3 regions of the Streptomyces sp. AHU1 genome follow, and region 1 is predicted to be linked to each of the others. Evidence: riboswitches for the same ligand, from Rfam matches in the RefSeq annotation. Region 1 holds a riboswitch; each other region holds the start of a gene.
The links. Region 1 has a riboswitch for S-adenosylmethionine ahead of ACICHK_RS12460 (aminotransferase class V-fold PLP-dependent enzyme). Riboswitches for the same ligand answer to the same signal wherever they lie in the genome.
Positions count from the first base shown of each region.

Region 1 (10,407 bases):
TGGTCCATACGGGCTGGACACACCCGGTCAACACCCCGAACGGCACCCCCCGGCGTGAGGGCGGGATAAGCGACCGACATAATGTCGGTCGTGGCGACAGCAACGACAGTAGAAACCGGGCACGCGCACCCGTCGGTCAATCGGCCGAACCTCGTCAGCGTCGGAACCATCATCTGGTTGAGTTCCGAGCTGATGTTCTTCGCGGCCCTCTTCGCGATGTACTTCACCCTGCGATCGGTGACCGGGCCGGATCACTGGAAGGAAATGGCGTCCAGCCTGAACCTTCCGTTCTCGGCGACGAACACCACCATCCTGGTGCTCTCCTCCCTGACCTGCCAGCTCGGCGTGTTCGCCGCCGAGCGCGGGGACGTGAAGAAGCTCCGGATGTGGTTCATCGTCACCTTCGTCATGGGTGCGATCTTCATCGGCGGTCAGGTCTTCGAATACACCGAACTGGTCACGAAGGACGGGCTCTCGCTCTCCTCCGACCCGTACGGCTCGGTGTTCTACCTGACCACCGGCTTCCACGGACTGCATGTGACAGGCGGCCTCATCGCCTTCCTGCTGGTCCTCGGTCGCACCTACGCGGCTCGGAGGTTCACCCACGAGCAGGCGACCGCCGCCATCGTCGTGTCCTACTACTGGCACTTCGTCGATGTCGTCTGGATCGGCCTCTTCGCCACGATCTACCTGATCAAGTAATCGGGCCCACCGCCCGAAACATCCAGAAGCACCGACGCAGAAGATCCTGACACCGGGGTAATCCGTGAAAAAGCTCTCCGCACGACGACGCCATCCGCTGGCGGCGGTCGTCGTCCTACTCCTCGCGCTGGCGGCCACCGGGGGGCTGTACGCCGCGTTCGCACCCGCGGGCAAGGCGCAGGCCGATGAAACCTCCCAGTCCCTCGGTATCACCGAGGGGCAGAAGCTGTACTCCGTGGGCTGCGCAAGCTGCCACGGAACCGGCGGTCAGGGCAGCTCCGACGGGCCGAGCCTGGTGGGTGTGGGCGCCGCCGCGGTCGACTTCCAGGTCGGCACCGGCCGTATGCCGGCCCAGCAGCCGGGCGCTCAGATCCCGCGCAAGAAGGTGATCTACACGCAGGCCGAGATCGACCAGCTGGCGGCCTACATCGCCTCGCTCGGCGCCGGCCCCGCGATCCCGACCAAGAACCAGGTCAGCCCCGAGGGCGCGGACATCGCCAAGGGCGGTGAACTCTTCCGTACCAACTGCGCCCAGTGCCACAACTTCACCGGCAAGGGCGGCGCGCTGACGCACGGCAAGTTCGCGCCGAGCCTGGAGGGTGTCGACCCGAAGCACATCTACGAGGCCATGCAGACGGGCCCGCAGAACATGCCGTCCTTCCCCGACACCACGCTGACGGAGAAGAACAAGCAGGACATCATCGCGTACCTCGACGCGGTCAACGGTGACGACACCGAGAGCCCCGGCGGTCTCGAGCTGGGCGGCCTCGGGCCGGTCAGCGAGGGTCTGTTCGGCTGGATCTTCGGTCTCGGAACCCTGGTCGCCGTCGCCGTCTGGGTCGCCGCTCGGACCGCAAAGGCCAAGAAGTCATGAGTAGCCAAGACATTCCAGAAGAGAACGTGCCCGCTGAGCGGGCCTCCGACGACCACGCCGGTCACGGTCACGGTCCGGTAGCCGTCGCGGACGAGCAGAACCCGTTCGCGGACCCGGGGCTGCCGCCCCACGAGCACCGCATCCAGGACATCGACGAGCGGGCCGCCAAGCGGTCCGAGCGCCTGGTCGCCATGCTGTTCGTGCTATCGATGGTGGCCACCGTCGGCTTCATCGCCTCGTACGTGGCGATCCCGAACGACAAGTCGGTCTACATCTTCCCGCTCGGGCACATCAGCGCACTGAACTTCGCGCTGGGCATGACCCTCGGCGTGGCGCTGTTCTCGATCGGCGCGGGCGCGGTCCACTGGGCCCGCACCCTGATGTCCGACGTGGAGATCGCCGACGAGCGTCACCCGATCGAGGCCTCGCCCGAGGTCAAGGCCAAGGTCCTGGCCGACTTCAAGGACGGCGCCAAGGAGTCCGCGCTCGGCCGCCGCAAGCTGATCCGCAACACGATGTTCGGCGCGCTGGCCCTGTTCCCGCTCTCCGGCGTCGTGCTGCTGCGCGACCTCGGCCCGCTGCCCGGCACGAAGCTGCGCCACACGCTGTGGTCCAAGGGCAAGCTCCTCGTCAACATGAACACGAACGAGCCGCTGCGTCCCTCGGACGTGGCCGTCGGTTCGCTCACCTTCGTCAAGCCCGAGGGCCTGGAGGAGCACGACGAGGACTTCCAGAAGGAGATCGCCAAGGCGGCCCTGATGATCATCCGGCTCCAGCCGGAGGACATCAAGGACAAGCAGGAACTCGAGTGGTCCTACCAGGGCATCGTGGCGTACTCGAAGATCTGCACCCACGTCGGCTGCCCGATCTCCCTGTACGAGCAGCAGACGCACCACGCGCTGTGCCCGTGCCACCAGTCCACCTTCGACCTCTCCGACGGTGCCCGGGTCATCTTCGGCCCGGCCGGTCACGCCCTGCCGCAGCTGCAGATCGGCGTGAACGCTGAGGGCTACCTCGAGGCGCTCAGTGACTTCAAGGAGCCCGTCGGTCCTGCATTCTGGGAGCGCGGATGAGCACTACCACCACCTCCGACTCGCGCCCCTCGCGCGAGAAGGCGCCCGCCGGTGAGCGGGTCGCAGACTGGGCCGACGGCCGTCTCGGGATCTACTCCCTGGCCAAGTCCAACATGCGCAAGATCTTCCCCGACCACTGGTCGTTCATGCTGGGTGAGGTCTGCCTCTACAGCTTCATCATCATCATCCTCACGGGTGTGTACCTGACCCTGTTCTTCCACCCGTCGATGAACGAGGTGGAGTACCACGGCAGCTACGTCCCGCTGCAGGGCCAGCTGATGTCCGAGGCGTTCAACTCGACCATGCACATCTCCTTCGATGTGCGCGGTGGTCTGCTGATCCGTCAGATCCACCACTGGGCCGCGCTGATCTTCCTCGCCGGCATGTTCGTGCACATGATGCGCGTGTTCTTCACGGGTGCGTTCCGCAAGCCGCGTGAGGTCAACTGGGTCTTCGGATTCCTGCTGTTCGTCCTCGGCATGTTCACCGGCTTCACCGGTTACTCGCTCCCGGACGACCTGCTCTCCGGCACCGGTGTCCGCTTCATGGAGGGCGCGATCCTGTCCGTGCCGATCGTGGGCACGTACCTGTCGTTCTTCCTGTTCGGCGGCGAGTTCCCGGGCGGCGACTTCGTGGCCCGCTTCTACTCGGTGCACGTGCTGCTGCTGCCGGGCATCATGCTCGGCCTGGTCGTCGGCCACCTGATCCTGGTCTTCTACCACAAGCACACGCAGTTCGCGGGCCCCGGCAAGACGAACAACAACGTCGTCGGCATGCCGCTGCTGCCGGTCTACATGGCCAAGGCCGGAGGCTTCTTCTTCCTGGTCTTCGGTGTCATCGCGGCCATCGCGGCGATCGCCTCGATCAACCCGATCTGGGCCCTGGGCCCCTACCGTCCGGACCAGGTGTCCACCGGCGCCCAGCCCGACTGGTACATGGGCTTCTCCGAGGGCCTGATCCGTGTCATGCCGGGCTGGGAGATCAACCTCTGGGGCCACACGCTCGTCCTGGGCGTGTTCATCCCGCTGGTCATCTTCCCGCTGGTCCTGGTCGCGATCGCGGTCTACCCGTTCATCGAGTCCTGGGTCACCGGCGACAAGCGCGAGCACCACATCCTGGACCGCCCGCGCAACGTCCCGACCCGGACCGCGTTCGGTGCCGCCTGGATCAGCTGGTACTTCGTCCTGCTCGTCGGTGGCGGCAACGACCTCTGGGCCACGCACTTCCACCTGTCGATCAACTCGATCACCTGGTTCGTGCGCATCGCGTTCTTCGTCGTGCCGGTGCTCACCTTCCTCGCCACCAAGCGGATCTGCCTCGGCCTCCAGCGCCGGGACCGGGACAAGGTGCTGCACGGCCGCGAGTCGGGCATCATCAAGCGCCTGCCGCACGGTGAGTTCATCGAGGTCCACGAGCCGCTCAGCCAGGACGCGCTGCACACGCTCACCGCGCACGAGCAGTACAAGCCGGTCGAGATCGGCCCGACGGTCGACGAGAACGGTGTCGAGCGCAAGGTCTCGGGCGCGCAGAAGCTGCGCGCCAAGATGAGCGAGGGCTTCTACGGCGAGGAGGGCCAGATCCCCAAGCCCACCATCGAGGAGTACAAGGAGATCACGAGCGGCCACGGCCACCACTGATCCCCGGCTGTTCGCCACGGCAGGAGCCCCGTCCATGACATGGACGGGGCTCTTTGCCGTGTCCCGGGCTGGATAGGGTGGACTCACCCGGTGCCGCGGGGTGATCCACCCCGTGCCACCCACGACCGTGTCACCCGCGACCGCGTGACCTACGAACCCAGGAGCGACCATGAGCGCTGTGAACCCCGCTGGAGGCGACACCGCGGCGGGCCGTTCCTGGCCCGCGGTACTGAACGGCCTGCTCGAGGGCCACGACCAGAGCGCGGACGACACGGCCTGGGCGATGGACCGCATCATGCGCGGCGAGGCGACCGACGCCCAGATCGCCGGGTTCGTGGTGGCGCTGCGGGCCAAGGGCGAGACCGTCCAGGAGATCACCGGACTCGTCCGGGCGATGTACGAGCACGCCAACGTGATCGAGGTGCCCGGACACACCGTCGACATCGTCGGGACGGGCGGCGACGGCGCGAAGACCGTCAACATCTCCACGATGTCCTCGATCGTGGTGGCCGGCACCGGCGCCAAGGTGGTCAAGCACGGCAACCGGGCCGCGTCCTCGGCCTCCGGGTCGTCGGACGTCCTGGAGAAGCTCGGCGTCAATCTCCAACTGCCGGTGAAGCGGGTGGCCGAGGTGGCCGAGGAGGCCGGGATCACCTTCTGCTTCGCGGTCAAGTTCCACCCGGCGCTGCGTCATGTCGCGGCGGCGCGCGGTCAGTTGGGCATCCGGACCACCTTCAACGTGCTCGGACCGCTGACCAACCCGGCGCGGGTGAAGGCCCAGGCGGTCGGCGTCGCCGACCCCCGCATGGCGCCGATCGTGGCGGGCGTGTTCGCCGAGCGCGGCAACTCCTCGCTGGTCTTCCGCGGCGACGACGGCCTCGACGAGCTGACCACCACGGCCGGCTCCCACGTCTGGGTGGTCCGCGACGGCTCGGTCACCGAGGAGTACTTCGACCCGCGCGACGTCGGGCTCGACACCGTCCCGGTGGAGGCCCTGCGCGGCGCCGACGCCTCGTACAACGCGGAGGTCGCCCGGCGCCTGCTGGACGGCGAGAAGGGGCCCGTGCGGGACGCGGTCCTGCTGAACTCGGCGGCGGCCCTGGTGGCCCTCACGCCGACCGGCGCGCCGCTCGCCGGCCAGCTCCGCGACCAGATGGAGCGGGCGGCCGAGTCGATCGACTCCGGGGCCGCGAGGCGCACCCTGGACCGCTGGGTGGCCGCCAGCAACGCCTGATCCACGCGGGATCCCGCGCAAGGCGCAGTCCAGGATCCGGACTGCGCCTTGCGCGCGGGAGATCCTCTGGCAAGATGCTGTACCAGGTCATGAGTGACAGCCATCAGGCCCCGGCCGGCTGTCCGGCAACCCTCCGTCCGTGGCGGGGTGCCCCGGGTGAAGACCAGGTCGTAGGCAGCGAGGCCTACGGCAAGCGCGGACCCCTCCCGCCCTCCGGGCGGACGCAACCAGGGGTCCTGGTCGTTCGAGGGAGCCTTCTGTGAGCAAGCGAATGCGTTAGGGCGCCGAGCCCCGCCTCCGCACACCCTTTTCACTTTTTCCCGCGCCGTGCCCCGCCTTCCGGCGGCCGGCCGCGCGGTGATCCCGCCTGCTTCTCACAGGAGTTCGCCATGTCTGTCTCCACCGTTGCCGCCGACTCGTCCGTCTGTGCCCCCCTGCCGGTCCTGGGCCGGGACGTCACCGTTCCGCTCGTCACCGGCGGCGAGGTGACCTACGCGGCCCTCGACTACGCCGCCAGCGCGCCCGCCCTCCAGCGGGTGTGGGACGACGTGGCCGCGTACGCGCCGTACTACGGCAGCGTCCACCGGGGGGCCGGCTACCTCTCGCAGCTGTCCACCGACCTCTTCGAGAACGCCCGCAGGACCGTCGAGGAGTTCCTCGACTGCCGCGCCGGCGACCAGGTGGTCTTCACCCGCTCCACCACCGACTCGCTCAACCTGCTCGCCGCGGCCCTCCCGGCCGGCTGCCAGGTCTTCGTCTTCGAGACCGAGCACCACGCCTCGCTGCTGCCCTGGCGCGACGCCCGGGTGACCTACCTGAACGCCCCGCGCACCCCGGGCGAGGCCGTCGACACCCTGGAGCGCGCCCTCGCCGCCCGGGACCCCCACGGACCGGCCCTGGTCTGCGTCACCGGTGCCTCGAACGTCACCGGCGAGCTGTGGCCGGTGCGGGAGCTGGCCGCTGCCGCGCACGCCCACGGAGCCCGCATCGTCCTCGACGCCGCGCAGCTCGCCCCGCACCACCCGGTGTCGGTCCAGGACCTCGACGTCGACTGGGTCGCCTTCTCCGGGCACAAGCTGTACGCGCCCTTCGGCTCCGGCGTCCTCGCGGGCCGCTCCGACTGGCTGCGCGCGGCCGAGCCGTACCTCGCGGGCGGCGGCGCCAGCCGCCGGGTCGCCCGGCGCGAGGACGGCGGTGTGGACGTGGAGTGGCACGACAGCGCCGCCCGGCACGAGGCCGGCTCGCCGAACGTCATCGGCGCCTACTCGATCGCGTCGGCCTGCAAGGCGCTCGCCGAGGAGGGCTTCGACCGTCTCGTCGCCCGTGAGCAGCACCTGATCCGCACCGTCCGCGCGGGCCTCGCCGAGATCCCCGAGGTCCGGGTCCTGTCCCTCTTCGGCGACGACGCCCCGAGGGTCGGCGTCATCTCCTTCGTCGTCGAGGGCTGGAACAGCTCGCACTTCGCGGCCGCGCTCTCCGCCGAGTACGGCATCGGGGTGCGCGACGGCCTCTTCTGCGCCCACCCGCTGGTCCGCACGCTGCTCGGCAGCGCCCCCGAGGTCCAGGGGGAGTGCGGCGCCCCCGAGGCGGCCCCGGGCGAGAAGTCCCTCAACGCCATCCGCGTCAGCTTCGGCGCCGGCACCCCCGACGAGCACGTCGAGCGCTTCGTCCGCGCGGTGCGCGAGCTCGTCAGCGACGGCGCGCGCTGGCAGTACCGCACCGAGGACGGCCGCTGCGTCCCGGCGGTCTGACGCCCGTGAAAGCTCCGCCCGGAGGCGGCGCCGCGTCGGTCAGTTGTCGAGGCCGATCGCGAACGCCGCCTCCAGGTCGTGCTGGGAGTACGTACGGAACGCCACGTGCGTGTCCGTCGCCTCGACGCCCGGGATCTTGCTGATCCTGCCGGGGATGACGTCCGCCAGGTCGTCGTGGGCCTGGACCCGGACCATGGCGATCAGGTCGTAGGTGCCGGTGACGGAGAAGACCTCGCTGACGCTCTCCAGGGACGCGATCGACTCGGCGATCTCGGGGATCCGGTCCACGCTGGTCTTGATGAGGACGATCGCGGTGATCACGGCTGGTTCTCTCCCTAGGGGGCCGCTGCTGGGGGATCTCACCCTACTCGCGGTCCGCCGGACCCGGCCGCTCCACCGGGGGCCGCGGAAACAGCCCCGCGGGGGGCGCGGCGGCCGGGCGCCGGCGGAACCGCGCCCACGCGTAGACGAAACCCAGGGAGAAGCCCACGAGGTGGGCCAGGTAGGCGACCCCGGGGCCCGGGCTGCTGCGGCCCGCCGCCAGCCACTGCAGGGCGAACCAGAACGGCAGCACCACCCACGCCGGGAACCGCAGCGGCAGGAAGAAGAGGAACGGGAAGAGACTGGTCACCCGGGCCCTGGGGAACAGGTACAGGAACGCGCCCAGCACCGCGGAGATCGCCCCGGAGGCTCCGACCAGGGACTGCTGCGCGGTGGCGTTGGCGGCCGCGTAGCCGAGCAGGGCCAGGTATCCGCAGCCGAGGTAGAAGAGGGCGAACTCCAGATGGCCCATGCGCTCCTCGGCCATCAGCCCGAAGACGTAGAAGAAGAGCATGTTGCCCAGGAGGTGGAGCCAGCTGCCGTGGATGAACAGGGCGGTGGCGGGGGTGAGCGCCTCGCCCGGCGCCCCGCCGAACAGGTCGGCCGGCACCACGCCCCAGCGGCGGAAGTACGCCCGCTGGGCGACCAGCAGCTCGTCCCCGGTGCCGTACGCGGGATCCAGGCCCGAGGCGGGACCGATCACGAAGATCAGACAGCACAGGACGATCAGCCCGTACGTCACCGGCGCCGACCGACCCCGCACCGCCCTGCCGACCGCAGCACTCCAATTGCCGATCATGGTGCAGAGCATGACGTAACCACATCGATGCGCACAGATCGCCTCGCCGCCGTGGACACCCGAGCGTCGAGTACCCGCCAGGCCGTAGGGTTACGAGCCAGACGCGCCGGAAGACCGGCATCGGACGGACACTAGAAGGAAAGCGGCTGCCCTATGACAGTTCCCCTGCCCGACGCCAAGACCCGCTGGCGCTGCACTCTCTGCGGCAACCTCACGCGTTTCGACGTGACCCGCTCGTCGAAGGTCGTCGAGTACGTGCACCTCGACCTGGCCGGTGAGCCCAAGGTCGAGGAGCGCGAGGTGGTCAGTGAGACCATCGAGTCGGTGCGGTGCCGTTGGTGCAACGCGGTGGATCAGGTCGAACTCGTGGACAGGCCGGGCGCCGGCTCCTGACGGAGCGGGCCCCGTACGGATGGTTGGGGTGAACGGATGGTGGAGACCGCGGGCGGGGAGCCGGACGACGGCACCGCCGAGGTGCTCGACCGTCCGCTGCCCGACGGCGTGCGCAGACGCGTCGTGCAGATCGTCTCGGACGGCTTCGGCGGACTGACGCTGACCGAACTACCCGCCCAGTTGAGGCAGTACGCCCGGTTCGCCCCGAATCGGCGCGCCAAGTTCGCCGGCAACGCGATGGCCGCCGCGCTGGAGACGGACCCGCTGTTCAGACAGCGCATCGCCGAGAAGCTCAGAGAGGCCCAGCCGGAGCTCACCGGCGCTCTCGACTCGGGCGCGCCGCCCCCGGCCGCGGATCCGCTGGACGTGGCGGCCGCGGCCTATGTGCTGCGTCCCGCGGGCTGGGTGAAGCTGGTGGCCGCCGCGGGCGAGGAGGCCGTGCGGGCGGACGCCGAGCGCGCCGACGAGGAGAGCCGTGCCGAGCTGGAGCGGCTGCGCACGGAACTCGCGGAGGCCCGCGGGCAGACGCGGGCCGAGACCGAACGGCTGCGCACGGAGCTGGAATCGGCCCGCAAGGAAGCGGAATCGCTTCACCGCAAGCTGCGCGGGGCCCTCAGCGACGTCAAGCGCGGTGAGGCGGCCCTGCGCAAGCTCCAGGCCGAGACGGACGGGGTGAAGGCGGAGGGCCAGGCCCAGGTGTCCGCGGCCGAGAGCGAGACGCGGCGGCTCAAGGCGCGCCTCGCGGAGGCCGAGGCCGCTCTGGAGGCCACCCGCAAGGCGGCCCGCGAGGGGCGCAGCGTCGAGGACATGCGGGTGCGGCTGCTGCTCGACACGGTGCTGGAGGCGGCCCAGGGGCTGCGCCGGGAGCTGGCGTTGCCCCCCGTCTCCGTGCGGCCCGCCGAGACGGTGGAGGCGGTCGAGCCGGGGCGGATGACCCCGAAGGACATCGCCACCCGCGCGCTGTCCGAGAACGACCCCGCGATCCTGGACCAGTTGCTCGCGCTGCCCCAGGCGCATCTGGTCGTCGACGGCTACAACGTCACCAAGACCGGCTATCCCCAGATGCCGCTGGAGAAGCAGCGGCTGCGGCTGCTCGGGCAGCTCTCGCAGCTGGCCGCGCAGACCGGCGCCGAGGTCACCTGTGTCTTCGACGGGGCGGAACTGGCCGCGCCGGTGCTGCTCGCGCCGCCGCGCGGGGTGCGGGTGCTGTTCTCCAAGCCCGGTGTCACGGCGGACGAGCTGATCCGTCAGCTGGTGCGGGCCGAACCGCCCGGCCGGCCGGTCATCGTCGTCTCGACCGACCGCGAGGTGGCCGACGGGATCGCCGAGGCGGGCGCCCGGCCGGTGGCGTCCGCGGTGCTCCTCAAGCGCTTCTCGCGCGGCTGAGCGTTCTTTTCCATCTTTCGCCCCTTTCGCACCGGTTCGGGGATCGGGTTCCGTGCGGCCGACTGTTGATTTCTGTGTGGTCGGCGATCGGTTCCATAAGTCGCATGGGCCGCCTACGCACCATGCATAACTTCTGGCTCTGATGCCCGGATTCGCCGGAATTTCACGCGACGTAGCGTCAAGCGGACATCACTGCAGGTGAGTTGATGGCAAAGAATGCGCTCCGTGACAAAGAAT
Region 1 is NZ_CP174283.1:2,732,853-2,743,259, reverse strand. It holds gene ACICHK_RS12485 (heme-copper oxidase subunit III) at 82-702, shown strand; gene ACICHK_RS12480 (c-type cytochrome) at 767-1,576, shown strand; gene ACICHK_RS12475 (Rieske 2Fe-2S domain-containing protein) at 1,573-2,649, shown strand; gene ACICHK_RS12470 (cytochrome bc complex cytochrome b subunit) at 2,646-4,286, shown strand; gene trpD (anthranilate phosphoribosyltransferase) at 4,456-5,520, shown strand; SAM riboswitch class IV at 5,606-5,722, shown strand; gene ACICHK_RS12460 (aminotransferase class V-fold PLP-dependent enzyme) at 5,910-7,271, shown strand; gene ACICHK_RS12455 (Lrp/AsnC family transcriptional regulator) at 7,311-7,592, opposite strand; gene ACICHK_RS12450 (rhomboid family intramembrane serine protease) at 7,636-8,391, opposite strand; gene ACICHK_RS12445 (hypothetical protein) at 8,545-8,784, shown strand; gene ACICHK_RS12440 (NYN domain-containing protein) at 8,821-10,170, shown strand.

Region 2 (10,407 bases), 5.6 Mb from region 1:
TTCGAGCACGGGATCGTCGTGCCGGCTCCGGCCGATCACGCCGTCGCTCACCGCGAGCAGGACCGGATGCACCAGGTACACCGAGTAGCTGATCGTCCCCAGCCAGATCAGGGCGCGCGGAAACCTCCGGTGGCGCAGCGCCAGGGCCACGCCGAAGGTGAGCACCGCCAGCAGGAAGGCCGTGATCCAGCCGCGCCGCGCGAAATGAGCCCCCTCGCCCCGCACGTACGCGCTCCCCACGGCGCAGACCAGCACCACGACGGCCGCGCGGGCCGCGCACGGCCAGGTGCTCCCCCCGCTCTCCGCCCGCCGGACGGCGGTGCCGAGGAACATCACGGCCAGGATCACCAGGCCCTCCCAGAGGGGAACGGTGCCGTTGAAGGCGACCAGGACCAGCGCGAGCACACCTCCCGCCACGGCCCCCGGCACCCGCAGCGCGGACGGCCCGGAACTCCCGCAGAGGACGGCGGTCACCAGCGCCGCCGAAGCGAGCGCGACGAGGGGGCCGGTGCCGACGGCGGAGGACAACGCGGACGCCCGTGGCACGAACGCCGCCGTCGCGCTCACCGCGGCCAGCGTTCCCAGAACCACCGCGACGGTCGCCGGCCGCCGGTGCAGCCGGACCGTGAACAGGGCGACCACCAGGAGGTAGAAGGCCAGCTCGTACGACAGCGTCCACAGGACGAGGACGGCACTCGGCGTCCCCAGCAGTTCCTGGAGGAGGGTGAGATGGGCGACGGCGACCGTGACGGGGTCCCGCCCGGCGAAGCGGGCACCCATGTGGACGACGCCCAGCAGATTCAGCGCCAGGACCGAGCCCACCACGGCGGCCCACAGCGGGTAGATGCGAAAGGCCCGTCCGGTCCAGAAGGCCCGGACGGAGCCCCGGCGCTCGAGCGAGGCGGGGATGACGTAGCCGCTCACCAGGAAGAACAGCATGACGCCGTACCGGCCGAGGTTCAGCTGGGGCATCACCTGCTCTCGGAACTGGGCCATGAAGGCGTGGGACGAATGCTCGACCGCCACGAGGAGCGCGGCGAGACCGCGCAGCGCGTCGAGCCAGCCCAGCCGCGCGGGACCGGCGTCGTCGCCGGACACGGGTGGACAGGGTGCCGCGGAAGGCCGGTGCGAGAGCGGCCGCGGAATCGGAGGTTCAGGTTCCATGGGATTGCCTGCCTGGGCCGGGTTCTGTGGGTGAGGGGTTCGCCGGTCCGGCCGGGAAACGGGCACGGCGAGCGGGGCGGCCCGGTCCGGCGGTCCGCCGGCGGTCCGCCGGCGGTCGGCGCGCGAGGCCGCGGATGCCGCACGGAAGTGCGGACGCCCGGTGGCGCGGCACGGGACGCACCCTGAAGGGACGGCTCTCGCCAGGATCACCCACGCGTCGTCCGGCGGCGCGCTCAAGCGGGTCGGTAAGGGAGAGGAAGGGGTGGGGGGACGAAGTCCCGGCTGCCGCGGCAGCGCGCGGGTGATGCCGGGCGGCCGCCGTCGGGGCGCACCGGGCGGCGGGTCGTCATGGCCCGGACTCCGTGCCGCGGCGGAGCCCCCCGGCCGGGCGGGCTGCCCGGCCGGGGATCACGGCGCCCGGCCGCCCCGCCCCTCGCGGCCCGGGTCCCGCTTCTCCCGCGGTGCTCCGGCCGATCGGGTCGCGGGGCCCGCCGCGGGTCTGCCGCTAGGAGTTGTCCGGCGCGGTGGGTTTCACCGGGACGCAGGGCTTGATCCCGCTCCTGGTCGTGAAGACGTCGACCCGGTGCGGTTCGGTGTGTCCGCTGAGGTTCTCGAAGACCAGCACGTTGCCCGGGCGCAGACTGATTTCCCGGGGAAACTGCTGAACGAGGATGGGCATCCGCGCACCCCGCTCACCGACCCCCCAGACCACTGGTTCCCCCCGGCAGACGTAGCCGGGCGCCAGGACGTCCACGATCACGGCGATGTCGCTCCGGCGCAGTACCACCGCCAGCTCACGCTGAGCACCGACGCCGATGTGCTGGTCCTTGACGGTCAGGGTGACACTGCCGTCACCGTGGCGCTCCACCGCGTACGCGGCGGGGGTGGCCGGCGAACCGGGCGCGACCACCGTGGCGAGGGCGGCCATCGCGCAGCCGACCGCGGCGACGGTGATCCGGCGCACGGTGAGCAGCCGGCGCACCGAGGCACGTGTCCCGCGCTCCGGGGTTCTCGCGCCGGCCGGCGCGGTCTCGCGCCCCGTGCTCCCGCGGAGCGCGATCTCGCGCTTCAGCTCGTCGAGCAGCCGGTCCTCGAACGTCGGCGTCGAGTTCATGCCTCTCCCCTTTTCACGTACAGCAGCGCCGCGTTCGATGTCCGCTCCCGTGACGGGCCGCCGGACGCGCGTACGGCCGCCGCGCCCTGCTCCGGGGCCCGGGAGTCGGCTTCCGCCCGCAGTGCCTTGCGTGCCCGGTGCAGCCGGACCCGGGCGGTCACCTGGCGGATCCCGAGAGCCGCCGCCGCTTCGGTGACCGTGAGCTGGTCCACGGCGATCAGCTCCATGACGGCGCGCTCGCCCTCGGGGAGCCGGGCGAGCGCGGCCAGGACACGCCGGCCGGGGCTCTCGGCGTCGAGCTTGTCCTCCAGGCGGACGATGTCGTCGGCGTCCAGCAGCCGCCGTCCCCGGAACCGCAGGTCCCGTTCGGCCTCCCGGGCGACCCGGCGGCGCTCCGACGACACGACGTTGCGCGCGATGCCGTACAGCCAGGCCCGCTCGCTGCCGAGGGCCGGCCGGTAGGTGTGGGCCGAGTCGAGGACGGCGAGGAAGATCTCGGCCGTCAGGTCGGCGGCGGTGTGCGGGTCGTCGACCCGGCGGGCCACGAAACGCGTCACGGCGTCGACATGACCCCGGTAGAACGCTTCGAAGAGCCGGGGGTCGCGCGCCGCTGCGGCGGGCCCGCCCCGTATCGGTTCCGCGCCGTCCACAGGCGTCTCCTTCGTGTCGCGGGCCCCTCGGTCCTTCACGGCGGAGGTTCCCGGAGTGCTTCAGAGTCTCTTCACCCGTTCTTGGACAGCGGTGCGAAAAGCGTTACAGGAGCTGGAGGGGGCGCGGGTGGCGGGCGGTTCCCGGTGGTACGGGCCGCAGGGAACCGCCCGTACCCAGGAGGACGGCGGCCGCCCCGTCCCGGGTTCAGCCGCCGTCGGGTGCCCGGGCGCCCACCGCGTTCCGCGTGCTCCTGGCGGGGTGGGGAAGGAGTGCCGCCGCGGTGAGTCCGAGCAGCCCGAGGACGGCGAGGGTGACCATGGCGGCGGCGTACGAGCGAGTGGTGAAGCCGGCCACGAGGATCGTGCCGGCGACGGCGGTACCCAGCGAGGAGCCGAGGTTCGACACGCTGCGGGACAGGCCGGAGATCTCGCCCTGCCGGTCCTCGGTGAAGCTCGACTGGACGATGTTGACCGAGGGGGTCAGCATCACCCCGAGCCCCAGTCCGACCAGGAGGAGTCCGGGCGCGAAGGCCCAGGCGCCGGCGAAGCTGTCGACCATCGCGATGAGGAGGACGACGCCGGCGATGGTGACGACGAAGCCCGTGATGATCAGGGTGCGCTGCGGGCGGCGTTCGGCGAGACGCTGGGCGGCCAGGGAGGTCGCGAGCAGACCGAGGGTGGCGGCCGTGAAGATGACACCGGTCTCGATGGCGTCGTAGCCGCGCACCACCTGGAGGTAGGCGGCCACGGTGAACGAGGTGCCCATGAGCAGCAGCCACTGGATGTTCTGGGTGATGAGCCCCAGATTGGAGGTGCGGTCACGGAACAGACTGACGGACAGCAGCGGTTCCTCTCCCGCCGACTCGAGGGCGCGCACGTGGCGGAAGAACCACAGCAGCGTCAGGGCGCCGAGGACGAGCAGACCGGCCATCAGCCACACGTCGTTGTCGGCGGCCAGGATGCCCATGACGACGAGGACCAGTCCCGCGGCCGACAGGACGGCCCCGACGGTGTCGAAGGGCCGTCTCGGGTCCGGCGGCAGGGGGTCCTCCAGATGCCGGCTCAGCACGATGATGAGGGCGATGACCAGGGCCTGGAACACGAAGGCGGCCCGCCAGCTGATCCACGAGGTGATGAGTCCGCCGATCAGCGGACCGGCCGCGGCGCCGATCCCGCCGAGCGCCATGACGACCCCGAAGGCCCGCGCGCGGGAGGTCATGTCCTCGAAGAGGAGCGTCGTGAGGATGTAGACGGGCGGGATCAGCAGGGCCGTCCCGATACCCTCGAGGATCGAGTTGCCGAGGATGAGGACACCGAGGCCGGGGGAGACGGCGCTCAGCAGGGCACCGACGCCGTACACCGTCAGACCGGCGAGGAAGCAGCGCTTGCGGCCGTGGCGGTCCGTCAGCTTCCCGCCGGGAATCATCAGCGCGGCCATCACGAGCAGGAAGACCGTGATCGCGACCTGCACGCCCTGCACGGTGGTGTCGAGGTCCTCGCTGATGTCGTTGATCATCACGTTCATGTTGGAGCCGGCGAAGCTGCAGATGAACTGGGCGAGGGCGAGCGGAGCGAGCACACGGCGCTGTGCCGCCGACGGCCGTTTCGCGGGGCCGGTTCCAGCCATCGTCATCCTTCTGGCCACCGGACGTGTGGTGTGGGTGCCGGGCTTCTACGCTCATAGCGTGCGCCGAACACCGGTGGACCGCACGTGGACGGGGTCCGACGGCGGACCCCGGAGGGTGTTCCGGGCATCGGACATGCGTCGGTTCCGGGGATGGGACAGAGTGATGCCATGGGTCGCCTGTGGATGACGTGGTCGATCGAGGGCGTCGGATCGGCCGGCCAGAACGTGGCCGACGTGGAAGCGGCCTGCCGCGCTCTGATCGGCTCGGTGGAGCGGGCCCGGCGCGCCTTCGAGGTGCAGGAGCCGTGGGAGGAGCTCCGCGAGTCGGCGCTGATCGTCCAGGAGCAGATCCTGGGTCCGGGGCGCGAGGCCCTCGACCAGGGCCGGCAGTGGACCTCGACCCTGAAGGGCGTGAGCATCCTGCTGGTTCCGCGCGAGTGAACCGTCCGGGCGCCGGGCCGGGGCCGGCGGACGACGTGCCTTCCGTCCGCCCCGTCCGCCCGTGGCACCGCCCGGCCGCGTGGTGCTCCCCCCGCCGCCGGGCGTACCGCGTCCCCGGGTTCTGCCCGGAGCGTCAGGCGTCCGCCGCCAGGGGCACCACATCGGTCGCCCGACGGAAGGCGGGGTGGTCGCCCAGGCGGCGGACGTACTCCTGGAGCCGGGGGTGGGAACGGAGGGCGTCGGACCGGCCCAACGCGGTCAGCGCCACCCACGCGTCCACGTCCGCCGCCGTCAGGCTGTCGCCCAGCACGTAGGGACCGGAGGCGAGCCGACGGTCCAGCAGCTCCAGTGCCGCCGTGAGCTCCGGCGGACAGGCGGACGGAGTGACATCACGGTCCAGCAGATCGCGCAGGGCCTCGATGTCGGCGCCGAGGGACGGGGGACGGAGCGTGGAAGGACATGCCGTGGTGTGGCCGGAGAGCAGTCCGGCGAGATCGCGGAGGATGTCGGGCGTGTGGTTGCTGACGATGCGTCCGCTCCAGCGGTCGCACAGCGCGGGCGCCGTCAGCGGTCCGTCGAAGTGGTGCTCGGTGGCCTCGTAGGCACGGCGCAGCGAGGCGAAGGCGTCGGGGGTGCGCTCGGGGTCCACGAGGAGCGTGGTGGCGACCGATTCCTTCGGACCGAGCAGTCCGAGGGTGATGGCGATGCGCAGCGAAAGGGGACAACTCCGTGACAGATACAGCTCGTAGCGGTGCGGAGCCGGGTAGAAGCCGCCGGCGAGGCCCACACCGATACGGCTGTCGACACGGTGGGGGAGGGCGGGCGACGCGGCCGCCGGCTGGAGACGCAGGGTCGAGGGGAGCGAGACCGGCTCACAAGGGCGTGAGCCGGTGGTGCTGGACGTGCGCGAAGCTGTCTCGGGCATGACTCTCCCTGGGGGAAGAAGGAAGCCACCGCCGCCTTATGGGCACCAGCGGCCGAATGCGGATCGACTGCGCTCGTCGCGCCGGTCCGGATCGAACGGACCGGCCGCGGATCAGTAAGCGCTGGAGACACGCAACAGATCGATGTGCAGGCGCCTCGTCAAGCCGTTCCTCGGCATTCCCACCGGTCCCGATTCCAGGGCTCGCGAGACGCGAGACCGCGCTTGCCCCGCCGCACCGGCGGGACCCGGTCGTCACCCGGGGCACCCCGTCGCAGCGGAAGGGTTGCCTGCCAGCGGGCCGGGGCCGATGACCACTGGAGGGAGTTCTACCCCCACCATGGGCGCTGACAATCGTGACCGTCCATGTCAGTCTCGACGGGCTCCGTTGCGCCGTCAAGAAGGCGGTACGAGTGGTCTCACCTGGTGGTCACGCGCATTGACATTCTTTTCGGGGCGGGCCTAACGTGCGGCCCACCAAGGGGATTCCTTCCGACCGGAGAAGAGATGGTGACGGTGACGCACACAGCCGAGGGGACGGCCGCATGGCGGCGCCTCGGCCGCGATGTGCTGTGCGCCGACCGCTCCGTGGACCTGCTGCGCGTCAACAGCGCGCTGTGTAGCGGTCCGTGTCGCCCCGTCAGCCAGGGCTGACGCTTCCTCCGCGTCACTGACGACCACCGCCGTCGCGGTGCGTCCCCTCCTGTCCAGCCCCCGTCGTCCGCGCGACCGCGCACCGCCGTGTCCGAGCCGCCTCCCGGCTCGCACGGTGCCGTGCGCCCGCGAGAACGCGGGGAGTCCGAATCCGCTGGAGCTCTCCATGAGTCAACCTCCCGGCAGCGCCGTGTCCTTCGGACCGGCGACGCCAGCCGATGCGATCCCCCGTACCGGCTTGCCCGCCCCGTCCGAACCCGTGGCGGCCCGGCGGGTCCTTCCGCTCCGGCGTCCCGGCCGCTGGATCGTCACGGCCGTCGTGCTCGTGCTGGTCGCCCAGATCGCCCACGGCCTGGTGACCAACCCCTTCTACCAGTGGGACCGCTTCCGGTACTGGTTCCTCCGGCCGGCCGTTCTCGACGGCCTGCTCATCACCCTCGAAGTCACGCTCTACAGCGCCCTGTCGGGCCTGCTGGGCGGAATCCTGCTGGCCCTGGCCCGGCTCTCCCCGAGCCCGGTGCTCCGCGCGGTGAGCTGGGTCTACACCTGGCTGTTCCGGTCGGTGCCGCTGATCGTGGTCCTGCTGTTCCTCTACAACTTCAGCGCGCTGTACCAGACGCTGAGCCTGGGCGTTCCGTTCGGGCCGGCCTTCCTCACCTTCGACGAGTCCCGCCTGGCCACCGACATGGCCGTCGCCGTCGTGGGACTGAGCCTGAACGAAGCGGCGTACGCCTCCGAAGTGGTGCGCGGCGGCCTCCTCTCCGTGGACCAGGGGCAGCACGAAGCGGCCGCCGCCCTGGGCCTGCCGAAGCGGTACCGGTTCGCGAGGATCGTCTTCCCGCAGGCGCTGCGCTCCATCGTCCCCAACTACGTGAACCAGCTGATCGGTCTGATCAAGGGCACCTCGCTGGTCTTCTACGTCTCCCTGCTGGACCTGTTCGGCTCCGTGCAGAGCATGGGCAGCACCTACCCCGGCGACATCGTGCCGCTGCTCCTCGTCGCCACCGCCTGGTACCTGATCCTCACCAGCGTCGTGTCCGTCGTCCAGTTCTACGTCGAGCGGCACTACTCGCGGGGCGCGCTGCGCACCTTGCCGCCGACCCCGTTGCAGAAGGCGCGAAGCGGTCTGCGTGACCTGCGGGCGCGGATCCGGAGGGAGACGGCGGTATGAGCGGCGAGACGAACAGCCCGGCGCCCGCGGCCGTCGACGTGCTCGACGTCCACAAGTGGTACGGCGCCCACCATGTGCTGAAGGGGGTCCGGCTGACCGTGCGGCCGGGAGAGGTGACGGTCGTCGTCGGCCCGTCCGGATCCGGCAAGTCCACCCTGCTGCGCGTGATCAACCACCTGGAGAAGCCCGAGGCCGGCCACGTCAGTCTGAACGGCGAGCTCGTCGGCGTACGCAGGCAGGGCGACCGCCTGAGGGAGCTGAGCGAGCGGGTCATCCTGGCCCAGCGCGGCCGCATCGGTTTCGTGTTCCAGAACTTCAACCTCTTCCCGCACCTGACCGTGCTGGACAACGTGGCCGCGGCTCCGGTGGCGGTCGGCAGGCTCTCCAAGCCGGAGGCCCGGAACCTGGCGCGCGATCTGCTCGCGCGGGTGGGCCTGGCGGACAAGGCCCAGGCCTACCCCCGGCAGTTGTCGGGCGGGCAGCAGCAGCGCGTGGCCATCGCCCGCGCCCTCGCCCTGCGGCCCGGAGTCATCCTCTTCGACGAACCGACGTCGGCGCTCGACCCCGAACTCGTCGGCGAAGTGCTCGCCGTCATCAAGGACCTGGCCCACAGCGGCACCACCCTCGTCATCGTCACCCACGAGATCGGCTTCGCCCGTGAGATCGCCGACCGGGTGGTCTTCATGGACGGCGGCCGGATCGTCGAACAGGGCACGCCCGCGGAGGTGTTGGACCATCCGCGACAGGAACGGACCAGGGACTTCCTGAGCAAGGTGCTCTGAGCCCGCGCGGGGCGAGGCGTCCCCGCCCGAAGACCCGCGGCCCGCCGGGACCGCGCCCCCACATCCCACCGCACACCCCAGAAGGACAGTCATGCGCGCCATCAGCCCGAACAGCAGAGTTCTCCGCGGCGTCACGGCCACCGCCGCCGTCGCCTCCCTCGCCGTCTCGCTCGCCGCCTGCGGGGGAGACGGCGACGCCGCCACCCGGACACGGACCGACGCGGCCGGAACCGTGACCGTGGGCGCACTCTCCAACGGGGCCGCGAAGGAGACCGCGCTGAAGGTGTCCGAGGTGAAGTCGATCAGCGCCGAGCTGCCCGAGTCCGTGGCCGAGAGGGGCACGTTGGTGGTGGGCATCGGCGCACTGCCCGCCGGGTCACCGCCGTTGAACTTCGTCGGCGAGGACCAGAAGACGCTCACCGGCAGCGAACCCGACCTCGGCAAGCTGGTCGCCGCGGTCCTCGGGCTGAAGCCGGTGGTGAAGAACTCGACCTGGGAGAACCTGTTCGTCGGGATCGACAGCGGCAAGGTCGACGTCGCCTTCTCCAACGTCACCGACACCGAGGAGCGCAAGAGGAAGTACGAGTTCGCCTCGTACCGGAAGGACAACCTCGCCTTCGAGGTCCCGAAGACGAGCACGTGGAACTTCGACGGCGACTACCGCAACCTCGCCGGCAAGACGGTCGCGGTGGGCGCCGGCACCAACCAGGAGAAGATCCTGCTGGAGTGGAAGGAGAAGCTGGCCAAGGCCGGCAAGAAGCTCACCGTCAAGTACTACCAGGACAACAACGCCGTGGCCCTGGCGCTGACCAGCGGGAGGATCGACACCTACTTCGGGCCCAACCCCGCCGTCGCCTATCACGTCACCCAGACCGCCGAGTCCCCCCACCCGACCCGCGACGCGGGGCAGTTCTCCGGCGCGGGCGCGACGATCCAGGGTCTGATCGCGGCCACCGCGAAGAAGGACAGCGGACTCGCGAAGCCGGTCGCCGACGCCATCGACCACCTGATCGAGAACGGTCAGTACGCCAAGTGGCTGGCGGCCTGGAACCTCTCGAGCGAGGCGGTGAAGACCTCCGAGGTCAACCCGCCCGGCCTGCCGCTCGACAACTCCTGAACCACCGTCCGCCCGGGGGGAGTCCACCGAACCCCCGGGCGGACGGCAGGCCGCGTGGGAGAGACGGGAAGAAGTCCGGCAGCGGGAAGAGGCCCGGCAGCGGGAAGAAAAGGCACAGCCGTGCGGTTGCGCTTGTTCAGGACCCCTGGCGTCCCGCCGGGGACCGGCGGAGAAGAACCCCGGGAACACCGGACCGAGAAGGCGGAGGTGAGGCACGTGCGTCAGGCGCCCCACCGCGTGCCGAGGCCGCTCCCGCCCCGCCGCCCGTACCTGTACGGCCGGCCGCACATCGATCTGCTGCGGGTCGCCGGCGCGCTCTGTCGTCCCTGACCCGTTCCCACGCGGCCACGCCCCGCTCACCGGGGCGGGCTTCCTCGTACGGTCGATCAGGAAGGCACCTCCGTGTCCTCGTCACCCTCTTTTCTGCACCTCGCCGTCGCGCTGGACGGCGCGGGCTGGCATCCGGCCGCCTGGCGCGAGCCCGTGGCCCGCCCCCACGACCTGCTGACCGCCGCCTACTGGACCGGCCTCGTCACCGAGGCCGAGCGCGGTCTGCTCGACTTCGTGACCATCGAGGACGGGCTCGGCCTCCAGTCCTCCTCGCCCACCGGACCCGACGGGCGCACCGACCAGGTCCGCGGCCGCCTGGACGCCGTCCTCATCGCGTCGCGGGTCGCGCCGCTGACACGCCGCATCGGCTTGGTGCCGACCGTCGTGGCCACCCACACCGAGCCGTTCCACATATCCAAGGCGATCGCCACCCTC
Region 2 is NZ_CP174283.1:8,381,440-8,391,846, forward strand. It holds gene ACICHK_RS37005 (acyltransferase family protein) at 1-1,098, opposite strand, end outside; gene ACICHK_RS37010 (hypothetical protein) at 1,670-2,278, opposite strand; gene ACICHK_RS37015 (RNA polymerase sigma factor) at 2,275-2,928, opposite strand; gene ACICHK_RS37020 (MFS transporter) at 3,134-4,555, opposite strand; gene ACICHK_RS37025 (hypothetical protein) at 4,724-4,996, shown strand; gene ACICHK_RS37030 (glutathione S-transferase C-terminal domain-containing protein) at 5,130-5,921, opposite strand; gene ACICHK_RS37035 (putative leader peptide) at 6,033-6,098, opposite strand; SAM riboswitch class IV at 6,135-6,280, opposite strand; gene ACICHK_RS37040 (amino acid ABC transporter permease) at 6,739-7,743, shown strand; gene ACICHK_RS37045 (amino acid ABC transporter ATP-binding protein) at 7,740-8,525, shown strand; gene ACICHK_RS37050 (ABC transporter substrate-binding protein) at 8,617-9,642, shown strand; gene ACICHK_RS37055 (putative leader peptide) at 9,880-9,972, shown strand; gene ACICHK_RS37060 (LLM class flavin-dependent oxidoreductase) at 10,045-10,407, shown strand, end outside.
Region 2: it holds a riboswitch for S-adenosylmethionine, as region 1 does, so the genes downstream of both, ACICHK_RS37035 (putative leader peptide) here and ACICHK_RS12460 (aminotransferase class V-fold PLP-dependent enzyme) in region 1, are expected to answer to the same signal.

Region 3 (10,407 bases), 1.4 Mb from region 1:
CGTGGTGCCGTGCAGCCGGTGGGTGTGGATGCCCCGCAGGACGTCCTCGGCCGTTCCCGAGGTGAAGGACGCGCCGCCGCCGCCGTGGTTGTGGATGTCGACGAAGCCGGGGACCACCCAGTGGCCGGACAGGTCGGTCACGGGCGTGTCCGCGGGGACCGCCCCGGCGGCTCCGGCCGGCCGTGTCTCGGGGGCACCCGCGCCGGAGATCACCGGACCGTCGATGATCACGCGGCCGTCGTGCACGATCCCGGTGGGCAGCACCACCCGGGCGCCGGCGAGAACCTTGCTAGGGGCCATCGGGTGGTTACCTCCGGGGAGTCGTAGAAGTGGTGTTCAGGAGGTCCCGGGCGAGGAGCCCGGCACCGAGGCATCCGGCGGTGTCCCCGAGGGCCGCGGGGACGATGGACGGCAGCTTCTGGAACGTGACGCGTCGCTCGACCGCGGCCCGCAGGGGTGTGAACAAGGTTTCCCCGGCCTCGGCGAGCCCGCCACCGATGATCAGCGTGCGCGGGTCCAGGAGGGTGAGCGCGGTGACCAGGCCGTCGGCGAGCGCGTCGACGGCCTCCTGCCAGACGGCGAGCGCCCTCGGGTCGCCCGACTCGACGGCCTTGGCGCAGTCCGCCGCGTCCGCCCCGGGGTCCCCGGACGCCTCGGCCCAGGCCTGGCTGACGGCCGCCGCGGAGGCGAACCGTTCCAGACAGCCGCGCTGTCCGCACGGGCACGGGGCCCCGCCGGGCCGTACGACGATGTGGCCGATCTCGCCCGCGAAGCCGTGCGCGCCCTCCTCGACGCCGCCGTCGATGCCGATGGCGCCCGCGATCCCGGTGCCCAGCGGCACGAACAGGAAACGGTCCGCCCCCCGCCCGGCGCCGATCCGGCCCTCCGCGAGCCCGCCGGTGCGCACGTCGTGCCCGAGCGCGACGGGCACGCCGCCGAGCCGCTCGCCGAGCAGCCGGCGCAGCGGGACGTCGCGCCAGCCGAGGTTGGCGGCGTAGACCGCGACGCCGTTCCGCGCGTCCACGATGCCGGGGACGGCGACGCCGGCGGCCAGCGCGCTCGTCCCGAAGCGCTCCTCGCCGTACGCGCGCAGCTCGGCGGCGAAGTCGAGGATGTCCTCGACGACGGCGTCGGGTCCGCGCTCACGGCCGGTCGCCCGGCGGGCCTGGTGCAGCAGCGCGGGGTGCCCGGGGGCCCCCGGCCGCGGCGCGTCGGGGCCGTCCGGGGAGGGCTCGGTGTCCACCCCGACGAGGGCGGCCTTCATCCCGGTGCCGCCCACATCGAGGGCGATGACGTGTCTCACGGGGGACAGTGTCGCCCTTTGACCCCGGAAAGGTCTAGTCCACTCGCATGCCGGAGGCCGGGTGCCCGTATTCCGGGACGAGCCGTCCGGAGCGCGGGGAGGGCACCGCCTCCGGAAGGCACCGCTTCCGCCCTCGCTCCCGGTCTCCACCCTTGCTCCCGGTCTCCGTTCTTGCTCCCGGTCTCCGCTCTTGCTCCCGGTCTCCGCTCTTGCTCCCGGTGTCCGCCCTGGCCCCGCTGTTCGTCCGGGTGCCCGTTCCGGTCCCTCGTCCCGGCGGTTGTCGGTGGCGGGGACTACCGTGCTGTCCGTGGCTCCTCCCCTCGTGGACGAGGGGCTTCCCGACCGGCCCCGAGGAGAGAGATGGAAGAGCTGCCCGCGCGCGAGCGGAGCATTCTCGCCCTGGAGCGCCGCGGTTTCTCCGGTCCCGGCGCCAAGGAGCGCGCCATACGCGAACAGCTGGGTCTGGCCCCGGTCCGCTACTACCAGCTGCTCAACGCGCTGCTGAACGACCCGAGGGCCCTGGCGCACGACCCCGTCACGGTGAACAGGCTGCGCAGGGTGCGGGAGGCCCGCCGGGACGAGCGGTGAGGACGGGCGGCGGGATCGGGGCGTTCCGGGCCGCGCGCTCGGGCACGAGTCGGGAGTACGCCCGCGCCCACCCGGATAGGGTCGTTCCATGGGCAGCCACTCCGAATCCCAGGACTCCTTGCCGGACCCGGTGACCCCCGCCGGACGCGACGCTCTGGAAGCGATCCTCACGCGTCCCGCCCGGACGGTCGTCGCACTCGACTTCGACGGAACCCTCGCCCCCATCGTTCCCGACCCCGACCGTGCCCGCGCGCACCCCGACGCGGTCCCCGCGCTCGCCGCGCTGGCCCCCCGGGTCGCCTCCGTCGCCGTGGTCACCGGCCGCCCGGCCGGCGTGGCCGTGCGCCACGGCGGTTTCGCGGGCGTGCCAGGACTGGAGCACCTGGTCGTCCTCGGTCACTACGGCGCCGAGCGCTGGGACGCGGTGAGCGGCACGGTCACCGCGCCCGCCCCGCATCCCGGTGTGGCCGCCGTCCGCGCCGAACTGCCCGGCTTCCTCGACCGGATCGGCGCCTGGCAGGGCACCTGGATCGAGGAGAAGGGCCGGGCGGTCGCCGTGCACACGCGCCGCGCCACCGACCCCCAGGCCGCCTTCGAGGCGCTCCGGGAGCCGCTGGGTGAACTCGCCGCCCGGCACGGTCTGATCGTCGAGCCGGGACGGATGGTCCTGGAGCTGCGTCCGCCCGGGACGGACAAGGGGGTCGCCCTGTCGGAGTACGTCCGGGAGACCGGCGCCGAGGCCGTCCTGTACGCCGGTGACGACCTGGGCGACCTGCCCGCCTTCGCCGCCGTCGACAAGCTCCGCTCCGACGGGGTTCCCGGGCTCCTGGTGTGCAGCGGCAGCTCCGAGGTCGCCGAACTCGCCGAACGTGCCGACCTGGTGGTCGACGGTCCGGCCGGGGTCGTGCGCCTGCTCGCCGCCCTCGCGGCCGCACTCGCCTGAGCCGCCTGCTCGTCACCCGGGCGGGCCGGGGTGGCGGCAGGCTTGTCTCGCCCCCTCCACCCCTGCCCTTCCCGTATCCGGGGGCGCTGCCCCCGGACCCCCGCTCCTCAAACGCCGGAGGGGCTGGATCTTCCCGGCCGGGGCTGAAATCTCCTGCTCAGGAATCCAGTTCGCGCAGTTGGTCCAGGAACCACTGGGCCGGGGGCAGCGCGGTGGCCGCGGCGGCCAGGCGCTTGGTGCGTTCGGCGCGTTCGCCGGGCTGCATCGTGAGTGCCTCGTGCAGCGCCCGCGCCGTCCCGGTCACGTCGTACGGGTTCACCGTGATCGCGTCCTCGCCCAGCTCCTCGTAGGCGCCCGCCTCCCGCGACAGGACCAGCGCGCAGCCCTCGTCGGAGACGACCGGGACCTCCTTGGCGACGAGGTTCATGCCGTCCCTGATGGGGTTGACGAGGGCGACGTCGGCCAGCCGGTAGGCGGCGAGCGAGCGCGCGAAGTCGTCCTTCACGTGCAGCACGACCGGGGCCCAGCCCGGCGTCCCGTAGCGGGAGTTGATCTCGTCGGCGAGCCGCTGCACCTCGGCCGTGTAGTCCCGGTACACCGCGAGGTCCTGCCGCGACGGGTAGGCGAAGGCCACGTGGACCACCCGCTCACGCCACTCGGGGTGGTCGTCGAGCAGCTGCCGGTACGCCAGCAGTCCCCGCACGATGTTCTTGGACAGCTCGGTCCGGTCGACGCGCACGATCGTCCTGCGGCCCGCGCCGATCTCCTCGCGCAGCGCGGCCATCCGCTCCCCGACGTCCGCCCGGCGCGAGCGCTCGCGCAGGAACTCGGCGTCCGCGCCGAGGCCGTGCACGCCGACCCGGGTCTCGCGCACGGGCGGCCGGGCGCCGTCCAGGTGCTCGATCGTCGGGGAGGTGCCCGAGGGCCGGGTGGCGCTGTAGCGGCCGGGTTCGGCCCCCTCCGCGCAGCGCATGAAGGCCGTGGCCCACCGCCAGGTCAGGAAGGCCACCCGGTCCGCTCCGAGCATGCCCGCCATCAGCTCCGCGCGGATGTCGTCGGGGAGCATCCGGAAGTAGTCCTCGGGCGCCCACGGGGTGTGGGAGAAGTGGCCGATGCGCAGGTCGGGGCGGAGTTCGCGGAGCATCCCCGGCACCAGGCACAGGTGGTAGTCCTGGACCAGCACCGCCGCGCCGTCGGCCGCCTCCTCGGCCAGCGCCTCGGCGAAGGCGCGGTTGTAGGCCCGGTACGCCTCCCACCGGCGCCGGAACTCCGCGTCGAAGACCGGCTCCAGCGGGGTCTGGTAGAGCATGTGGTGGACGAACCACAGCACGGAGTTGGCGATGCCGTTGTACGCGTCGGCGTGCGTGTCCGCGTCGATGGCCAGCATCCGTACGCCGTCCTCGTGGACCCCGCGCCGGACCGCCTCCCGGTCGCCGTCGCCGAGCGCGGAGCAGACCCAGAGGGCGCCCGCGTCCGGTCCGATCGCCGAGAGGCCCGAGACGAGGCCGCCGCCGCCGCGTCTGGCGTGCAGCGAGCCGTCCTCCCGTACCTCGTAGGTGACCGGGCCGCGGTTGGAGGCCACCAGGATCCTGTGGGCACCGTGCGTTGAAGCCATGCCTCGAAACCTAGCCCCGTCTCGAAACGCTCAAACGCGCCCTTCGGCCGTATGCGATCGACGGCCGTCGGCGCCTGCCTATGCGGCTCTGCGCCGCCGGTACTCGGAGATTTCGGTCATCGGCGGCCTTTCCTCGGTGTCCACGGAGTATGTGCGCGGCCGGAAACCGTCGCGGTCGCGCTCGAACTGGGTGAGGGAGGGGCGGATCAGGTGGCCGCGCGCCAGCCGGAGCTGTGCGGTGCGGTAGATCGCGGCGGCCATGCGGCCGAGCGCCTGCCCGTCCTGGTGGCGGTGCTTGCGCACCCCGACGTCGACCTGGGCGAGGGCGTCCAGGCCCACCAGGTGCAGGGCGTCGACGAGCATGCCCAGTTCGACGCCGTAGCCGACGGGGAAGGGGAGCTGTTCGAGCAGCGAGCGGCGGGCCGCGTACTCGCCGCCGAGCGGCTGGACGAAGCCCGCGAGCTGCGGCCAGTGCATGTTCAGCAGGGGGCGGGCCATCAGCTCGGTGACCCGGCCGCCCTGTCCGCCGCCGCCGGCCATCGGGCGGTCGTACATGGCCTTGACCAGGTCGACGCCGGGATCGGTGAGCAGGGGGCCCACGATGCCGGAGACGAAGTCGGACGAGAACTCCTTGAGGTCGGCGTCGATGAAACAGACGATGTCCCCGCTCGTCACGAGCAGCGACCGCCACAGCACCTCGCCCTTGCCGGGCACCGCCGGGATCCGCGGGAGGATGTCGTCGCGGTGCACGACCCGCGCGCCCGCGGCGGCGGCGACCGCGGAGGTGCGGTCGGTGGAGCCCGAGTCGACGACGACGATCTCGTCGACGAGGGGCACCTGCTGCATCAGGTCGTGGCGGATGACGGAGACGATCTCGCCGACCGTCTCCTCCTCGTTGAGCGCGGGCAGGACGACACTGACCGTCGACCCCGTGGCGCGTTTGGCCGCCATGAGCCCGTGGAGCGGGCGGTCGGTCACGGACCAGGAGCGTGTGCTCAGCCAGCTCTCGACTTCTCTCAGCACCGTCTGCGGCTCCTCACTGTCTGATCACACGCTCTCATCGGCGTGCCCGCCGCGGCCGGCGGCAGATCGATTGGCTCGTCTCGCGGTTCGGACGACTATCTCAACTGTCCTGGGCTTCGGTTACAGTCTTGAACAACGCGCATGACCATCGCATGTCCTGGATCGTCGGCGCGTATCGCGTTCAACAGTTCAACAATCAAATACCGCTCATCCAGAGGGGCAGAGGGATACGGCCCGATGAAGCCCCGGCAACCCTCCAGCCGGTCTCGTACCGATCGATGTCGATCGCGTCGCGGGGCTCCCGGCTAGGGAAGGTGCCAAATCCGTCTCACGGCGAAGTGCGCCGTGAGGAAGATGAGGAGAAAGGGCCTCGCCTCCATGGCTGCGCAGACAGTTGCAAGCACCACGAACTCCGCCGACTCGGTGGACCTCGGCCCGGCCGCGGCGCTTTCCTGCCGCGAGTGCGGACACCGCGTCCCGCTCGGCCCGGTCTTCGCCTGCGAGGAGTGTTTCGGCCCGCTGGAGATCGCCTACGACTTCTCGGCCTACGACACCGAGGAACTCCGCAAGCTGATCGAAGCGGGACCCGCGAACATCTGGCGCTACGCGCCGCTGCTGCCCGTCCCCGCGGACGTGGCGGACAAGCCGAACATCAACCCCGGCTGGACCAAGCTCGTCCAGGCCGACAACCTGGCCCGTGAGCTGGGTGTCGACGCCGGAAAGCTCTTCGTCAAGGACGACTCCGGCAACCCGACGCACTCCTTCAAGGACCGCGTCGTCGCCCAGGCCCTCGAGGCGGCCCGCGCCTTCGGGTTCACCACCCTCTCCTGCTCCTCCACCGGCAACCTCGCCGGAGCGGTGGGCGCCGCGGCCGCCCGCGCCGGCTTCCGTTCCTGCGTGTTCATCCCGCACGACCTGGAGCAGGGCAAGGTCGTCATGGCCGCGGTCTACGGCGGCGAGCTCGTCGGCATCGAGGGCAACTACGACGACGTGAACCGTTTCTGCTCCGAGCTGATCGGCGACCCGGCCGGAGAGGGCTGGGGCTTCGTCAACGTCAACCTGCGGCCCTACTACGCCGAGGGCTCCAAGACGCTGGCGTACGAGATCTGCGAGCAGCTCGGCTGGAGGCTCCCCGACCAGCTCGTCGTGCCGATCGCCTCCGGCTCCCAGCTCACGAAGATCGACAAGGGGCTGCAGGAGCTGATCAAGCTCGGGCTCGTCGAGGACAAGCCGTACAAGATCTTCGGCGCCCAGGCCGAGGGCTGCTCCCCGGTCTCCGTCGCCTACAAGGCCGGCCACGACGTCGTACGGCCGCAGAAGCCGGACACCATCGCCAAGTCGCTCGCCATCGGCAACCCGGCGGACGGACCGTACGTGCTGGACATCGCGCGGCGCACCGGCGGCGCGGTGGAGGACGTGGACGACGAGCAGATCGTCGACGCGATCAAGCTGCTCGCGCGCACCGAGGGCATCTTCGCCGAGACGGCCGGCGGTGTGACCGTCGGCGTCACCCGCAAGCTGATCGAGAACGGTCTCCTGGACCCGACCTTGACGACGGTCGTGCTGAACACCGGCGACGGCCTCAAGACCCTGGACGCGGTGGCCTCCGACACCGGGCTGACCGCGACCATCCGTCCGAACCTCGACTCCTTCCGAGAGGCTGGCCTCGCATCATGAGCGTCAACGTCCGCATCCCCACCATCCTGCGCACCTACACCGGTGGCGCCGCCGAGGTGAAGGCCGAGGGCGCGACCCTCGCCGAGGTCATCGCCGACCTGGAGCAGAACCACACGGGCATCGCCGCGCGCGTCCTGGACGACCAGGGCAAGCTGCGCCGCTTCGTGAACGTGTACGTCAACGACGACGACGTGCGCTTCGAGCAGGGTCTGGAGACGGCGACCCCGGACGGCGCGGGCGTATCGATCATTCCGGCCGTCGCCGGAGGCTGATCGTTACCCTCGGTAATGCCGAACACATTGCGTTCACAGAATTGCCCCCTCCGTGAGACAAACGGAGGGGGCAATTCTGTGGGGTTGAGCGCGCTAGAGTTGGGGAAGCCGCTCCGCTTTCGATGTTGGTTTCATGCCGGACGCATATGAGTGATCGTTCGGCGGCCGACAAGAAGTAGCCAAAGTGGATCGCCTTTTTGGGCATTTTATGGCATTTGCGGGGCCCGAATTGCCCCGGATCTTCGCGTATCCTCCGCATATCATTGATCAGCCATGCCCAGAATTCTCGTCCGATTGACCTGTTGCAGAGGGCAGTTGGACAGATACATTCAGCCGCGGTCGACGCGTTCCGGCGCACACCCCCAACCGTTGGGGGGTGAGGTCTGACCCGGATCCGCGAAGTGTGGATCTGTGCAAGGGCCAGTAATAGGGGAGTTAGGCATGGCTCAGGGCACCGTCAAGTGGTTCAACGCGGAGAAGGGGTACGGCTTCATCGCGGTCGACGGTGGTGCGGACGTCTTCGTGCACTACAGCGCGATTCAGATGGACGGCTACCGCACCCTTGAAGAGGGTCAGCGAGTGGAGTTCGAGATCTCGCAGGGCCAGAAGGGTCCGCAGGCGGACATGGTCAAACTCGCCGTCTGATCGGGCGCGAACGACCACCGACGCAACTCACGCACGAGGGGCCCGCATCCCACCGGGGATGCGGGCCCCTCGTGCGTCCGCGGCCGTCCTCCGCCGTCCCGTGTGCGCCCGCGAGTGCTCTCTCCTCGGGTGCCGCGGGCGGTCTGTTTTGTGGGATGGCGCTTGCACTCGCAGGGGTCGAGTGCTAATCATTGGCGTTAGCACTCTCCGAGTGAGAGTGACAGAACTTGGATCGGGCCGGCGAGGTCCGCAGGCCTGTGGGGCAAGGAACCACAGGGCTCGGGGGCCGTCCGTCGCGGGCGCGGGCGCGATCCGGAGCAATCCACCCCGTCCGGGAGGACCACTTCACATGGCCAAGATCATCGCGTTCGACGAGGAGGCACGGCGCGGTCTCGAGCGCGGGATGAACCAGCTCGCCGACGCCGTCAAGGTCACCCTCGGCCCCAAGGGCCGCAACGTCGTCCTCGAGAAGAAGTGGGGCGCGCCCACGATCACCAACGATGGTGTCTCCATCGCCAAGGAGATCGAGCTCGAGGACCCGTACGAGAAGATCGGCGCCGAGCTGGTCAAGGAAGTCGCCAAGAAGACGGACGACGTCGCCGGTGACGGTACGACCACCGCCACCGTCCTCGCCCAGGCGCTCGTCCGCGAGGGTCTGCGCAACGTCGCCGCCGGCGCCAACCCGATGGCCCTCAAGCGCGGTATCGAGAAGGCCGTCGAGGCCGTCTCCGGTGCCCTGCTCGAGCAGGCGAAGGATGTCGAGACCAAGGAGCAGATCGCTTCCACGGCCTCCATCTCCGCCGCCGACACCCAGATCGGCGAGCTCATCGCCGAGGCGATGGACAAGGTCGGCAAGGAAGGCGTCATCACGGTCGAGGAGTCCCAGACCTTCGGTCTGGAGCTGGAGCTCACCGAGGGCATGCGCTTCGACAAGGGCTACATCTCGGCGTACTTCGCCACCGACATGGAGCGTATGGAGGCCGTCCTCGACGACCCGTACATCCTGATCGCGAACTCCAAGATCGCGAACGTGAAGGACCTGCTCCCGCTCCTGGAGAAGGTCATGCAGTCGGGCAAGCCGCTGCTGATCATCGCCGAGGACGTCGAGGGCGAGGCCCTGTCGACCCTGGTCGTGAACAAGATCCGTGGCACCTTCAAGTCCGTCGCCGTCAAGGCCCCGGGCTTCGGTGACCGCCGCAAGGCCATGCTCGGCGACATCGCCATCCTCACGGGCGGCGAGGTCATCTCCGAGGAGGTCGGCCTCAAGCTGGAGAACGCGGGTCTGGACCTGCTGGGCCGCGCCCGCAAGGTCGTCATCACCAAGGACGAGACCACGATCGTCGACGGCTCCGGTGCCGCCGACCAGGTCGCCGGCCGGGTGAACCAGATCCGTGCCGAGATCGAGAACTCGGACTCGGACTACGACCGCGAGAAGCTCCAGGAGCGTCTGGCGAAGCTGGCCGGCGGCGTGGCCGTCATCAAGGCCGGTGCCGCCACCGAGGTCGAGCTCAAGGAGCGCAAGCACCGCATCGAGGACGCCGTGCGCAACGCGAAGGCGGCCGTCGAGGAGGGCATCGTCGCCGGTGGTGGCGTGGCCCTGCTCCAGGCTTCCTCGGTCTTCGAGAAGCTCGAGCTCTCGGGCGACGAGGCGACCGGCGCCAACGCCGTGCGCCTGGCCCTGGAGGCCCCGCTCAAGCAGATCGCCGTCAACGGTGGTCTCGAGGGTGGCGTCATCGTCGAGAAGGTGCGCAACCTGCCCGTCGGCCACGGCCTGAACGCCGCGACCGGTGAGTACGTCGACATGATCGCCGAAGGCATCATCGACCCGGCGAAGGTGACCCGTTCCGCTCTGCAGAACGCCGCCTCCATCGCCGCGCTGTTCCTGACCACCGAGGCCGTCATCGCCGACAAGCCGGAGAAGGCCGCCGCGCCGGCCGGCGGCGGCATGCCGGGCGGTGACATGGACTTCTGATCCCTTCGCGGATCGGCGGTTCGTCGCAGTACGGGACCGAGGGCGGTACCCCCTTCACCGGGGGTGCCGCCCTCGGGCGTTCACGCCCTCCCGCCACGGCTGTCCGGGCCGCGGCGGGAGGGGTGATCGGGAATCGGTGATCAGGAGTTGCTGAACGCGTCGCGCAGCCGCATCTCGTTGAAGCCGTTGCCGTCGTAGTCGTCCGAGTACGTCAGCGCGAGCCGGCCGTTCGGGGCGACGGTCACGGCCGGACCGCCCTGGCCGCCGCCGGTCACCACGTTCATCCGGGTGGCGGGGAACCTGCCGGCCGTCGTGCCGTCGGCGTTGAAGCCGCGGGCCCACACGTCGTCCTTGCCCGCGTGCAGGGCG
Region 3 is NZ_CP174283.1:4,169,303-4,179,709, reverse strand. It holds gene nagA (N-acetylglucosamine-6-phosphate deacetylase) at 1-300, opposite strand, end outside; gene ACICHK_RS18615 (ROK family protein) at 308-1,303, opposite strand; gene ACICHK_RS18610 (DUF3263 domain-containing protein) at 1,664-1,891, shown strand; gene otsB (trehalose-phosphatase) at 1,980-2,834, shown strand; gene ACICHK_RS18600 (trehalose-6-phosphate synthase) at 2,992-4,449, opposite strand; gene ACICHK_RS18595 (glucosyl-3-phosphoglycerate synthase) at 4,528-5,472, opposite strand; SAM riboswitch class I at 5,677-5,833, shown strand; gene thrC (threonine synthase) at 5,851-7,149, shown strand; gene ACICHK_RS18585 (MoaD/ThiS family protein) at 7,146-7,421, shown strand; gene ACICHK_RS18580 (cold-shock protein) at 7,863-8,066, shown strand; gene groL (chaperonin GroEL) at 8,416-10,038, shown strand; gene ACICHK_RS18570 (phospholipase D-like domain-containing protein) at 10,179-10,407, opposite strand, start outside.
Region 3: it holds a riboswitch for S-adenosylmethionine, as region 1 does, so the genes downstream of both, thrC (threonine synthase) here and ACICHK_RS12460 (aminotransferase class V-fold PLP-dependent enzyme) in region 1, are expected to answer to the same signal.